DNA from 2 places in the Paenibacillus sp. KS-LC4 genome. Region 1 is predicted to be linked to the other one. Evidence: riboswitches for the same ligand, from Rfam matches in the RefSeq annotation. Region 1 holds a riboswitch; the other holds the start of a gene.
The links. A riboswitch is a leader RNA that binds a small molecule or an ion and turns the genes downstream of it on or off. The one in region 1 is predicted to bind cyclic di-GMP.
Positions count from the first base shown of each region.

Region 2: it holds a riboswitch for cyclic di-GMP, as region 1 does, so the genes downstream of both, V5J77_RS10075 (methyl-accepting chemotaxis protein) here and V5J77_RS18110 (methyl-accepting chemotaxis protein) in region 1, are expected to answer to the same signal.

Region 1 covers NZ_CP145905.1:4,302,853-4,310,131, reverse strand. The annotation lists gene V5J77_RS18140 (tautomerase family protein) at 1-556, shown strand, start outside; gene V5J77_RS18135 (hypothetical protein) at 591-770, opposite strand; gene V5J77_RS18130 (MATE family efflux transporter) at 887-2,239, opposite strand; gene V5J77_RS18125 (MarR family transcriptional regulator) at 2,348-2,812, opposite strand; gene V5J77_RS18120 (GNAT family N-acetyltransferase) at 2,998-3,474, shown strand; gene V5J77_RS18115 (SprT family zinc-dependent metalloprotease) at 3,478-4,134, shown strand; cyclic di-GMP riboswitch class I at 4,421-4,506, shown strand; gene V5J77_RS18110 (methyl-accepting chemotaxis protein) at 4,597-6,573, shown strand; gene V5J77_RS18105 (saccharopine dehydrogenase NADP-binding domain-containing protein) at 6,674-7,279, opposite strand, start outside.
Region 2 covers NZ_CP145905.1:2,367,725-2,375,003, reverse strand. The annotation lists gene V5J77_RS10085 (ABC transporter ATP-binding protein) at 1-189, opposite strand, end outside; gene V5J77_RS10080 (GntR family transcriptional regulator) at 209-583, opposite strand; gene V5J77_RS10075 (methyl-accepting chemotaxis protein) at 836-2,602, opposite strand; cyclic di-GMP riboswitch class I at 2,698-2,781, opposite strand; gene V5J77_RS10070 (YrzA family protein) at 2,946-3,164, shown strand; gene V5J77_RS10065 (pentapeptide repeat-containing protein) at 3,385-4,074, shown strand; tRNA gene V5J77_RS10060 (tRNA-Thr) at 4,364-4,439, shown strand; tRNA gene V5J77_RS10055 (tRNA-Pro) at 4,447-4,520, shown strand; gene crtI (phytoene desaturase family protein) at 4,704-6,200, opposite strand; gene V5J77_RS10045 (glycosyltransferase family 2 protein) at 6,176-7,279, opposite strand, start outside.

The DNA of each region.
Region 1 (7,279 bases):
TTTTTATAGTCCCGATTATTTAAATATTAGGCGGAGCGATGGATTGCTTTATATTCAAATTACATTGAAATCGGGAAGAAGCACATTGCAGAAGCAGCATTTTTATAAAAGGGTAGCGGAACGTATGGAGCGCGAGCTAGCGATTAGAGAGGAGGACATTTTCATCTTACTCGTAGGGACGGAGCTTGCGGACTGGACGTTCGGCAGCGGAATTGCCCAAATGCTGGTGCCTCAAGGAGAGATGGCTTCGGACGTCCGGCAAACGTTCGGGGATATTGCGCCCGCATTCGCCAAATATTCGGAGGAGGTGCTCTTTGGCGAGGTGTGGAACAGAGAGCAGCTGTCGCGGCGGGATCGCAGCTTGCTTACGATAGCCGCCTTAGTGGCAGGTGGAGCCACAGAGCAGCTGCCCTTCCATCTTCGGCTAGGTCAGCAGCACGGGTTGACGGAGGAGCAGGTGGTAGAAGCCTTAACCCACCTGGCTTTTTATGCGGGCTGGCCGCGAGCCGCAGCTGCTATCGAAGCTGCGAAGCAGCAGTTCCAAGAAAATAGCTAATCCCCCAAAATGGAGGATTTTCCAATGGCTTGCTTCATAAAATGATAAATAACAATACAGCATTGTTTTTTTCTGATGACATAAAATGACGCAATTTGCCTCTCAAGGCATCAGCCGAGCTGCCAAGCTTGGCAATACCAGCGAAGCGATCAAATGGCATAATAAAAGCATTTAAAGAAAGCTGGGTGTGAGCAATCGCATCCAGGCGCTGCATGTCGCAAAGGCAGCACATATTTTGCTGTCATAGCCTTGTAAGACGGCTTATTCTATAAGGCTGCTAAAAGATACGGAAGGAGGCCTTCCGTATCTTTTTTTAATCAATAAATATATTTAATGCGCCAATTGCTCTACATTTGGCTGTAGTTTATTGCGCAGCACATAGAGCATGACCGCCCCGACAAGGAAGGCGACAGCATCCGCTATGACCAGCGACCAGACAACGCCATGGAAGCCATTCATGCGATTTGCGATATACAAGACGGGGATGAGCGTTGCACCTTGCACGATTGCCATTACGAAAGCCGCTTTTGCTTGACCCGTCGCTTGGAAAATACCTGTGAACAGCGTTGTCGTCCCGGAAATGAATAAGGATAAAAAGGTGACATGCAGAATATAGCTGCCTAGTTCAATTAATTGCGGATCGTTCGTGAAGAAGCCAATCAAATGATCCGAGGTTAAATACACGATAACACCGAAGACCGCAGCCAAAGCAGCAACCATCTTAATCGTGAAGCTAATCGTTTTTTTCATCCGCAGCTTATTGGCCGTGAAGGAAAAGGCGATGAGCGGCACAACCCCTTCACACAGCCCCATTAGAATCACTTCAGGGAATTGCAGCAATCGTGATGAAATGCCATATCCAGCAACGGCTTGATTGCCATATTCAATAAGGTAATGGTTGAAAATAAGTCCCATTGCACCTAGAAACATGCTCATAATAAATACGGGGGTGCCAATTTTAAAAATGTTGCTTATTATTTCTTTAGATGCTTTGAAGCACTTCAACGATAGGCTGAGGAACTTGCTTGTTCTTCCGATATAGATAGCGTAAAAGAGGCTTGCTGCTGCGTTGGAAATGACTGTTGCTGCTGCAACCTCCATTACATCCCCATGGAACACAAAAATAACGAGTGCATCGAGTATAATATTGACGACAACGCTTAGAATCATCCCAATCATGGAGGTCATAGCCGCTCCTTCGGCGCGGACGATGTTTTCCAAGGAGAAAAATAAGACGACAAACGGCGAGCCGATGAGCATCATGGTGACATAGTCTTTCGTGAATGCGAAGGAGCTGGCCGTTGCCCCAAGCCCATGAACAATCTGGTCGATAAGCGGTAGTCCAGCAATCATCAATAAAATACCGAGCCCAAGACTTGTAAAGAAGGAGAAGGAGGACACCTGCTTCACCACATCATACCTTTTTTCACCTAATAATCTGGAGATGAATGTACCTGCGCCTATGCCAACCAGATTACCCAGCGCCATAAAGGCTGCGAACAACGGTAGGGTAAGCGCTAGCGCCGTTAGCATTTCGGTATTGTGCAGGGTGCCCAGAAAATAGGCGTTTAAAATAGAGTAAATGACACTCATTGACATGCCGAGCATCATAGGAACGGCGAAATGGGCAATCGCTTTGTAAATCGGTGCTTTTTCAAAATAATGGAGGTTTTCAGTATCCATGGGGGTCACCACTTTCTCAATTATGGTTTGCAGTTAATTAGTTAGAAATCTAACTATATGTCAATCATAATCCCTTCCCTTCATTCGAAAGGAGGGGCTACGAGGATGCTAAAATGATGATTTGCGCCCAACGGAGTTCGCCGTATCTTCTTCAATATTGGCTTCAATGCGCGAAAGGAACCTGAACAGCAAGTTGGTTTCATCTTCGGTGAAGCCTTCCAGCAGCGTATGCTCAAAATCTTCAAAATATTGATTGAACGAGCCAAGCAGCTCTTTCGCAGCTGGGGTTACACGCAGCAGGTTGCGGCGCTCATCTTTCGGATCAGACTTGCGAACAATAAGGCCTTTCTTCTCTAAATTGTTGACCAGACTGCTGATAGAGGAGCCTTTGCGGTTAAAGGTAATTTCGAGGTCCTTCTGCGAAAGTCCCCCTTCCTCATGCTCATTAATATACCGAATGGCATGCCCTTGCTCTACCGTTAACCCGTACATCTCCAACTTCTTATTGACGTTGAGCTTCATCATTAGACCGATCATACGAAACTTATACTGCAGATTGCGGTCTTGCTGCATAGTTATCACCTTCTGTTTAAATAAATTAGACATCTAATAGTTAGAGTGCTAACTAAATATATCGTGATGGATTTCGTTTGTCAAATCGTTTTTTATTTTTTCAATACATCGAATATGGTATGATTACGGTCACGAGTCACCGTCACAATGAATCCAAGCTCTTAGGCAAAAAGGAGAACAAAATCATGTCCAGCATTATAGAGAAGCCCTTCGATCAAGAAATGCAAAATACACTCAGCGAGATTACAACGACCTACCATGCAAGCGAACTCAGCAAGAAGGACCAATCGGAGCTGCCGGCAAGCATCTATGTCATTGAAGCAGAAGAGACGATGGTTGGCTACGGCGTCATTTGGGAGTATGCGAGCGGCAAGCAGCTCATCGAAAAAGCGGAAAATGATTATTTTAGCGATGACGAAAAATATTTGGAAAAGGATTTTTATATTGATGTTAAAAATAAAAGGGATTTTGTTTTTATAGAAGCGCTGGATGTGCTGAAGGAATATGAAGGCAAGGGACATGCGGCCTCCTTTATCAACTGGCTTAAAGCGAAATATCCGAAAAAGAGAATGTATGTGTACACGCTGGATAAATCGCGCAACTTTTGGTATAAGCAGAACTTTGAAGCGCTCGGCACGACAGCCTGGATGACCTTTAATTAGCCGATGAACATTGAATTTGAAAATCAAACGATATCGTTTCATGTTGAATACGGCAATCGGGAGAAAAAAATATCGATTCAGATTGAGCCGTCAGGCTTCATCACCGTTAAAGCCCCGAAAGCAGCAAGTGAAGAGGTCATTAAACGATCAGTCGAGCGGCATGGGAAATGGATTTTGGAGCAAAGGAAGCAGCTTGCGGAGGCAACAAAAACGCCGCAAACGAAGCAATATCAAGAGAAAGAGAAATTTCTCTATCTTGGCAAGGAGCGTTTGCTGCATGAGTTAATGGAGACTGAGGGTTTATCAGAGGAGGAGCTTCGAAAAAACCTTAAGAAGTTTTATTTTGCAAGCTGTAAAAAGATTGTAGGGGAACGCCTGCCTATTTATCAGGCGCAGCTGAGAATAAAGCCTAAATCTGTTGAGATTGTCGAGTCCACGACCAAGTGGGGAAGCTGCAGCTCAAGCAAGCATTTAACCTTCAATTATCGTTTGGCGATGGCTCCATTGGATGTAATTGATTACGTCATTATCCATGAGCTTTGCCACTTGTTTCATATGAACCATGACCGCTCCTTCTGGAGGCGCGTCGGCAGCATAATGCCGGATTATAAAGAAAAAGAACAATATTTGGCCAGGTACGGCGGCTTCATGACACTCTAACGCTCGGCAGTCAAAGAGAACGTCCTAATGATTGTCGAGTCTGAAGCGTCTGGGGTGCGCCAGCCCCAGCCCCAGCCCCAGCCCCAGCCCGATTTGGAATCTACGACACCTCTCTAAGCTTGCTTGTGCAAGCTCCTCTATATTCTTTAAGTTCCTCATTGAATGAAAAAACCTTTCATTGGCTCACCAACACTGTATTTTTTGGTTGAATATGTAAATTTGTAAAGATTCTAATGAATTATTAATGTGTAACTATAAAACTTTAGTGACGCTTTACCGATATTCTTTTTTATAAAGGTGAACTCGCGGAAGGGCGGGGACGCAAAGCTTCGAGTCGAATGACCTAAGCACGATGCTAGTCGGGTCGTCGACTAAGGAAGGGGTATGTGTACGCAAATCCAGTCTATTCGGTCCGGATTTTTTTCGTATTCAAAAATTTACGAAGGAAAAAGAGTGATTACAATGAAACTAACCATCAAAAGCAGCCTGATTACCACTCTATTAATGACCGTATCACTAAGCTGTGTGTCCTTCCTTGGCTATGATAGAGCCAAAACGACATTGGAGGCAAACTTTAAGAAACAGGCAGAGCAGCAGCTGACTGTGGTTCAAAACTACATTGATATATGGATACAGGGTACACAGGCCAAATACGAGGCATTAAGTCAGTCTGATGATGTGAGGAACCGAGATATTCCTAAAATTCTCGCCTACAGCAACAGGATGACAAAGATTACCGATAACCCGGACGAATTTGCATTTATTGCTCCTGACGGCACGCTTTATTTGCCGGGAGCAACGACTAGCGTTAAGGATTACCCCCATTTTCAAAGAGCGATCAAGGGTGAGACGGTGACGATTGATCCTGTAGACTCAAAATCTCCGGGCGTGGAGGGAACTCCGATTGTGCTTACGGCTACGCCTGTAAGGGATGATCAAGGAAATATCGTTGGAGTCGGCAATGGGGGTCAGCCCATTCAGGACCTGATTGATCTTATCTCCAAAGTGAAATTAGGAGAAAGCGGTCATGCGATTGTTTATACAAAGGACGGGACGGTTGTGGCTAGTCAAAAACCCGAGGAGACCTTGCAGAAAAATATGGCCGATTACGACAATGAGGCGTTAAATAAAATGGTAACGGACAGCACAAATGGCGATACGGGTTTAGGTGAAGCCGTCATTAACGGCTCGGAGCATATGATCGTTTATGGCAAATCTAACATGATGGATTGGGGCATTGCCATTTTGGTTCCCAAAAGCGAAGCCTATGCCCAAGCGAACGCCTTGCTGCGGTTTTCGATTTTTATAACCATTGTGTGTCTTCTGATTTCCGCAGCCATCATCTATACGGTCATGCGCAAAACGCTAAAGCCGCTTTCCATCATGAATGAAAAGCTGAAGGGGCTATCTGCCAGCGAAGGCGACTTGTCCTCCAGACTGGCATTTGAAACGAAGGATGAGATCGGCGAGCTTTCCAGAAGCTTTAACGGGATGCTTGAAAATTTGCAAGGGCTGATCCTTTCTATTTTGGATAAGGGACAGATTGTTGCCAGCTCCTCGTCGCATCTATTGGGCAATGTGGATCAAATATCAACAACCGTTCAGCAAACCACCACTAACATTCAGCAAGCAAACGCCGGCTTGCAGGGTCAAATGATGGGCTATGAAAGGAATTTGGGGTTGATTGGTAATATTAGTGAAGGCGTATATGGCATACTAAATATATCTAACGATACCTCTGGCATAGCCGCTGAAGCTTCCAAGGGAGCCAAAACAGGCAATGAGGCCGTCGATGCCTTGGCCAATCAAATGGACTCCATCCAACAGACGGTTAATGAAGCTGCTGAGGACATTAAAAGATTGGGCGAGCGTTCGATGGAGATCGGCAACATTACGTCTGCCATTACATCTATTGCTTCTCAAACTAATATTTTGGCGCTCAATGCTTCAATCGAGGCCGTCAGAGCGGGAGCTCATGGAAAAGGGTTTGCGGTAGTGGCGGAGGAAATTCGCAAGCTTGCGGAGCAATCAACCGAATCCTCCAATCAGATTGCGAGTCTCATTCAACAGGTACAGGCCGACACGAATCATGCCGTGGGGACAATGGACAAAGGCACAGGTGAAGTTGCGCTTGGTTTGGAGCAAGTAGATAAGGTCGGCGTTTTATTCCAGACGCTAGTGACAACAACGACGGACGTATCCACGCATATGGAGAAAATTGCCTCAGCCGCCGAACAGCTAAATGCCAATACGGAGCGTGTGGAATCCGAGATTAAACAAAGTGTGCAAATCAGCAAGGACTCATCCCAAAGCTTTGAGACGATTGCCGCCATGTCGGAAGAGCAACTTGCTTCCATTATGGAAATAAACAGCTCTGTGGAACAGCTGACACGCACAGCGGATGAGCTAAAAACGATGCTTAATCGGTTTAAAGTGTAGTTCAATAACGATGAGGCCATGCCCAAAGTCGACCTGCTGTCGCTATGGCATGGCCTTTTTTGTGCGAATCGAAAGCTAACGAGCGTTATGGCCCTTTCATCTAGTTGGAGACCACAACGCCATATTGTTTGAAAAAGTTTAAAATTGCCGCTTTATCCATTCGCGAATTTGGCAAGTCCTCGGGGTAATAAACGCCGGGAGCTATCGGTTCGTTGTTAGGCATTAGCAGCAGCTTCTCGGCTTGGACAGCCGCACCAAGGGCGGTAAGGTGAGTTTGACCAAGCGGGTCCGAAATAGCGACTCGCCGCTCGACGGGGCGGCCATTAGGGCCTGTTCCCTTTAGGTGGATAAGCACATGATGGGTGCTGCCGGTGCCTGGATTGTAGAGCAGGCGCTGCCTGAACGATCGGAACCTTTTGCCGCTAATCATTTTCCATAGCCCGCTGTTAACGAGCGCTACAAGCAAGGAGGTAGATGTTTTGCTGTCGAAGCTAATACGGAAGCTAGCTGTGTCAATATGGTTATCTTTAAGCAGGGTCATATGATCAGGCGTATCGAGCCGATAGCATTTTGCCTCATAGCCATTGGGAAACTGGACCTTGACGGGATCGGTCATCGGATGTACAAGGCGGCTTTTTCCCGCTTCCGTAATATGAAAGGGAATCGTCAGTCGATCCATATAAGCGGTAGAATCGGGTCCCGCTTT
Region 2 (7,279 bases), 1.9 Mb from region 1:
TATCCGAACGCTTCCTGAGGTTGGCTGAATAAGTCCGGCAGCCAGCTTCATGAGTGTACTCTTGCCGCTGCCATTACTGCCAAGCAGACCAATAATTTTGCCTGCCTCTAGGTTCAAATGAATATTATGCAGCGCTTTTCTCGATCCGAAGTTTTTTGTTACGGCTTGCAGTTCAACAATCTTCTTCATCACTTTATTTTCCCCCCGCCTATTTCTGCTCTTCCTTGCTAACCGCTTCCGTAACAATCGCTACAATGTCCTCCTGCTTAAAGCCCAAATCACGCATCCCCTGAATGAAACGTCCAAGTAAATCAGCCGCCATTTCTTTCTTTATACTCACAATAGCCGCCTCCTCGCTCGTTACATATCTTCCAAGTCCGCGCCTTGTTTCGACGATGCCTTCACGCTCCAGCTCCTGAAAAGTACGCTGGATCGTATTAGGATTGATTTGCAGCTCCACTGCAAGCTCGCGCACCGATTCGATTTTATCGCCGGGATGAAGCTTCCCGCTAATAATTTGCTGTTTAATGTAGTTCATAATCTGGATATAGATTGGTTGGTTGTTGTCAAATTCAATCGGCATAAGTCACCTCCGTATTAATGTGTTAGCGTGTTAGTGTTATATCTTAATAGTACACTAGTAATCTGTTTTTGTAAAGGGCTGGATAAAAAAAGGCTGCCTCCAATCGCCCACGGGCGCTGAAAGCAGCTATTTCCTCTTTACTATTCCTCTTTACTATTCCTCTTTACTATCCCTCTTTACTATTCTCTTTAGTATTCCATCTTTAGCATTCATCTGCATTGTTCCATTTTCTATTCCCATTAGAAAGCGAGCTTACACCTTGAATACAGCCGCTTTCTCGCGCAAATTAGTGGAAGAGCCCTGTAGTTTCTCCGCCAGCTCTTGAAGCTGAAGCGATACCTCAAATTGATCCTCGGACATTCCGCTCATCTGCTCCATTTTGCCATTCACCTCCGAGGAGGTTTGCAGAAGCTTGTCAACAGAACCAACAATATCGGTAATACCCTTTGTAATTTCATCAATACCGACAGAGATTTCGCCCATTTGCTCGGACAAGGCGCTGCTTTGATTTTCCAGGCCGTTAAACATTTCGCTCGCCGTCACCGACGCCTGCTTCGTCGTTTCAATCACTTCTGAGAAGCTGCTCAAGCTCTGGCTGCTGTCGGCAAAATCGTTCTGAATAAGCTTAAGCTCCTTCGTAATATCTTTGGAGATGATGTCCGTCTGGCTCGACAGCTTGCGAATCTCCTCTGCTACTACAGCAAACCCTCTGCCATGCTCGCCTGCACGCGCCGATTCAATCGAAGCATTCAGCGACAATAAATTCGTCTGAGTGTTCAAATCCTGAATACCGCCCAAAAACTTCGTTACATTATTGTAACGCTCATTAATCCGGTCGAAGGATTCGGTTACTCGGGCAAATTGCTGCACCGTCTGATTGACCATTTGCACGACGCCCTTCATATCGGTGGAGCCTGTGCGCGACGACTCTCTCATTTCTTTCATATCGCGGTTAATATATTCGGTGGAGGCAGCAATTTGCTGCGAGCTTGCCGATATTTGCTCTGTTACAGCAGAGATGGAAGTGGCATCATCATACTGGGTCATCAAAATCGTCTTGCCGTTGCTAATCTCTTCTTTCACCTGCTCGGAAGCATTCTGATTACGAACAATCATATCACCCATATTGCGCGAGGCTTGCAGAACAACCGTACTGACATCCATAGTCGAACGAAGCGTATCGCGAAGCGCGCTTCCCATTTGCTCCAGCGAACGGTCAATTTGTCCAAATTCATCTTGACGATTCAGCTTTCCATCATAGGTGAAATCGTTATTTTGATAGGAGGCAATTCGCTTCATTAAGCCAACGATGCCTTTTTTCACATTCCGGCTTAACGAATAGGACATGAGGAACGGCAATACGGCAAGCAGCACAATATTGATGATAATAATCATATTGGCAGCCGCAAGACTTTTGTTCAAAGCATCCTGTGTAGCGATTGAATCCACTTCAAGCCATTTCTCTACCGTTTCATTAGCAAAGCTTAGAACAATCGTATATGTACTAACAAGCTGTTTAACCTTGGCGGAACGGTCTTCAATGGAGAGCTGGCTATAATTGCCGTTTTCTGCACGAAGCTGCTCCAGAGCAAGACCAAACACATTGCCTTGGTTCGCATAGGCGTTGCCATTATCTCCGTGAGGATATTTCTCATCAAGGGCTGCTAGTGTCACCTTCAGTTTGTCCACCCGCTCGGGCATTGACTTAAGTGCCAAATTAACCCCATCATCGCCAGTACTTCCATTTTCTACAGCATCAATCATCGAAAGCAGCGTTCGCAGCATCGAATCCGACACGCCTTGATATTCTTTTTTTGCCTCCTGAAGCTCATTTGAAGCATTCACGGCACTTCTAACCGAAGCATTTTGCATAAAAATCCAACCGCCAGCCACTACGTTAAACAACGTAATTAAGGAAGTAATAAACAGCAGCTTCGTTGTGACCTTCTGTCTCTTGAAGAAATCAGAAATTTTTGAGGTCCATTTTAACCACTTTGCCTCTCTCAATCGGGTAATCACTATTTTCTCTCCATTTCTCCTAATTACACTGAAAAAAATAAAAGCTATTCAACCACCGTTACCGGTTGAATAGCTGACTCAGTCTATAGTCCTGCACCGGTGGTTTGGCAGCCATAGCGCAATACCTTAGGCCCATAACTTTGCGCCCTTATTTTTCAATAAGTTTGCCTTTTTCAGTATGTAATTTTCTATTTATTTTGCCACTTTTAAAGTATAATTTAGGGAAACCTTTTTGTAAATTACAAAAAGCGTCATAAGCTGACATGATGCGTTAAATTAATGTTGAGCACCGCTTTAATAGCCAGACATAACAAGACATGAAAGAGATTTAAGGAGGTTTACGATGGATTTTCGCCTAGATTTAATCGAAGATAAGATCGAGTTTTTTGAGGCATTCGACTTACGAACGCTGGAAAAACAAATTGACCAGCAAATCGAAACCAATAAGGCTCTGCTCCTACACGTTCATGCAATTAGCCACCATGCCGTGTTTCATCCAGATCGCGGGAAAATGCTGTACAGCGCAGTCGTTCATTTTAAAGTTAAAGGCTCTTTTTCGTAAGGATTGTTACTAAACCTTTTTTCTGTTATGATAAATGAGAACATCAGTTCTCAATGAGACAATGAAGGAAATGGATTGGTTAAGGCAATACGAACATTTTGATGAGTTGCCAAAGCCGGAACAGTTGCAGCTTTTTTCAAGCCATGCAGACCGCTCCTTCCTGAATCCAGAGAAGATACTGCCAATTTAGCTGAGGATACTCGCGAAGCTCGATTCAGCAATGATCTTACTTGCGTTCATTGCTGAAGCATCTTCGATTACACAAACAGATGAGCAAGAAAATGTTGAAACGTTTAATGGACCTCGATGCTTGCCAAAAAGCAGTATTCTCGCCTGTGCGAACGCTCAAGTCAGCCTAAAGAAGATAAAAAATAACGGGCGATTAGATAACTGGGTAATAAAGGGAAATGCAGGTCGAATGTCGAAGCAACAAAAGCAGCTTAATTATAATCTGGAAGGAGATATGAAAATGAGCTTAAAGGTAGAGCAGTTGGATTTGCAAAAGGCGGATATATCAGGGTCAAAGTGGCAAGAGGTTAGAGCTGAAGAACTTGACATTGATAATGTCAGTTTGGCGAAGACGAAAATTAATAACGTAAATATGAGTGAAATGACTTTGAATGATGTTAATATGAGTGGAATTAAAATTCAGCATGCTAACTTTAGCCATGCTGTTATTGACAAAGTCCATCTATTTGGTACAGAATTTCATAATGTGGTTCTTCCTATGGAGGGAGAAGGGAATTATAATCCCGATGGGCGATATAAACCAGTAAGTTTTCATAACTGCAATCTATCTAATGGGCAATTAAAAAATTGTGATTTATCAAATGTTGAAATAACTGATTGTGACATTACTGGATTGAAAATAAACGGTATCTTAATTTCGGATTTAATCAGAAACAAATAAAGGATAAGCACTTATCCCAAACCAACCAGGCGCAACCCTGCGAATAAGCGAGTATTCGTAAGAAGCTCAAATCGTACCGAGGAAGTTGAAATAATGGGGGATACATCGCCGTAAGAACGGACCGCCTTCAAACAAAGCAACAATCTTATAGATAAGAGTTAAGTTAAAAATCAGTTCTATTCGGGTATTTGACTGCTGCCCGAATTTTTTTTCGAAAAAAATAAAAAAAGGTCTTGCATCCTCCTAGCGTTCTATGGCATAATACATCTTGTGTCCGATACATAACCGCGCCGTTGTAGCTCAATTGGTAGAGCAACTGACTTGTAATCAGTAGGTTGGGGGTTCAAGTCCTCTCGACGGCACCATTTTTTTCGGGACGTAGCTCAGCTTGGTAGAGCACCTGGTTTGGGACCAGGGGGTCGCATGTTCAAATCGTGTCGTCCCGATATTTAATAAGTTGTTTCAAGCAGGCCCTCTAATTTAGAAGGGTTTTTTATTTTTTTCCAACCCTTATTCCGTTCACGGACATGCTCCATCAACCTTTATATGAATTAAGCCGCGCTTGGCTTCAGGGCATTACTGCTCTTAACTAAGCACGGCTTTTCTTTTGTACCATAATAAAGCACCATTCATGAATGCTGCCGAATCATCGCCTCTGCGGTGAGCAGCCCCGACATGGCAACCATTGGCGTCCCTCCGCCAGGATGGGTCGTTCCGCCTGCAAACCACAGTCCACGCAAATCCGCACGATTGGACGGCCGCATAAACGTCTGCTTCGCTGAATTCGAGGAAATGCCATAGATGGCGCCGCGAAAGGCTGATGTATCCCGCTCCAGATCCTCCGGCGTATAAACAGCAAGCTGCTCCGTATTAAGGTCGAGACCCTCCAAGCCATAGACAGCTAACTGCTTGAATAGACGTCCCTGATAACGCTCCGCCTCTCTCTCCCAGCTCCAAGCGTCCGACGTATAAGGAGCATTCGCCAAAATAAACAGGTTGCTGCCGCCTTCCGGCGCCATGTCCGGCTCTGAATAGGCCGAGCAGCATATATAGATCGCGGGATTAGCTGGCGCCACGCGGCGCTCGAAAATCGCCTCAAATTCTTCCCCATATCGCTGCGGATAAAATACGGTATGATGCAGCAGCTTATCGTAACGTTTGCGAATGCCGGCAAGCGTAACAAAGCCGGACAGCGATGGCTCGTAGCTGGCCATTTTGCGGTCTGTCATCGCGGGCCGCAGCTGTTCTTCGAGCAAATCCCGGCATACGGACAGCACATCACCGTTCGCGAGAACCAGATCAGCTGGCACAAAACCGCTTTCCGTCTCTACCCCGCTTACTCGGCCGCCACTGGCAACAATGCGCTGTACACGTGTCGAGGTGCGTATTTCCGCCCCCATTTCCTCCGCCAGCTGTCGTAGTCCTTCAACCATGCTGTATGTGCCTCCACGAACTCCGAAAATGCCAAGCTCCGCCTCCACATGCGGCAGCATCGCGAAGATGGCTGGCGCCCGATCAGGGGCCGAGCCGACATAGGTCGCATATCGTCCAAACAAGGCCAGTGTGTTCGGATGATGGAAATAACGGCGCAGCAGCACGGACAGCTTCGTCAGCGGGCGAATGCGGACAAATGCTGCCGCCAGTCCAGGGTTCAGCTTATCCTGCCAGGAAACCATCATTTTGTTCATAAAATGACGCTCCGCCTGTCCATACATCACCGCCGCTTCGGCCATAAAAGCCCGATACCGCCGGGCATCCTGCGGGCTATAGCGGGAAATTTGCTCCTCCATCACAGCCGGGTCAGCGGATAAATCCACGACTGATCCATCTGCAAAGCAGTTGCGCGTTCCATGCTCCAGTCGATAAAAATCAATATAATCCTCGATACGGCGGCCTACTGAAGCAAACACCTTGCGAAAAGCCTCCGTCATCGTTATGGTGCTTGGTCCCCGATCAAAGCGATATTCCCCGAGCTGGATACGCTGGAGCTTGCCTCCCACTTTGTCCTGCTGCTCCAGTACAATGACCGCATAGCCTGCATGCGCAAGACGGGCCGCCGCTGATAAACCGCCGATGCCGCCCCCAATGATGACAACCCGCTTCATAGATACCGCCTGCCCTTCCATAAATACCCTTCTCCGCTCACCGCTGCGCGCCATGACGCCGCAGCAATGCCGATAAGCATAACTATGCCCGCTGGCAGCAATAAAGCAAACCACACTGGCACACGACCGCGATGATCAATCACCGCTTTAATAATGATCGCCAGCAGCCAGCCTACCGCGGCCGGCAGCAGGCAGGGAGCAAGCGTGCTTGCCAGCGTCCCTGCCGAAAAAACGGCATGAGCTAGCAAAGCTGCAATGAACATAACAGGCGGCAGCAAATAGACGAGCGCATAAAATAGACCCAGTGCCGCGAGAAGGCCCGTCTGACGACCCGTTCCGGCAAAAATATTTTTCTTATAGCCGTTCCACACGCCCGCTGCATCTGTATACATGCGCATGCTCACCTGACCCGTTATATCGGCGAGCGTCATGGGCAAGTCCGCACGCTTCACCGCACGCGCCATCTCCATATCATCGAGCAGCTCGGATTTGAAGCTGTGATGTCCGCCAATCGCTGCATAGCTTTCAGCATGGATCAGCAGAAAAGCGCCATGAGCCGCCACGAATTTAGCGTCAGCAGAACTACGCACCAGCCTAATCGGCAAATGGCAGGCGATTGTGAAATTCATAAGCGGCACGATGAGCCGCTCCAGCCAAGATCCGGTCTGCTGATGGGGGAAGCCCGTTATCAGCCCCTTACCTTGCCGCAGCGCCGTGTCCATCGCGGCATGCAGAGCTCCCGGCCGCAGCGTCGCATCGGCGTCCAGAAACAGCAGCCATTCGCCGCGCGCCTCCTGCGCCAGCTGCTGGCAAGCATGCGACTTGCCCAGCCAGCCGTCTGGCAAGTCCGCCCCCCGCAGCACGCGCAGCCGCCTATCCCCCTGCGCGGCCAGCATCGCCACATCAGCCGTGCCATCGGCAGACTGATCATCAAGCACAAGCACCTCAAGCAGCGGCGATTGCTCCGCCGCCAAAACCGCCTGCACGCAGGCTCCAATTCGCTCCGCTTCGTTGCGTGCTGGAATAAGCACAGACAGCCTTGGCGGCAAGTCAGCGACTGCCCCCTCGCCTCCAGCAAGCCACAGCCGCCCTTCCCCCGT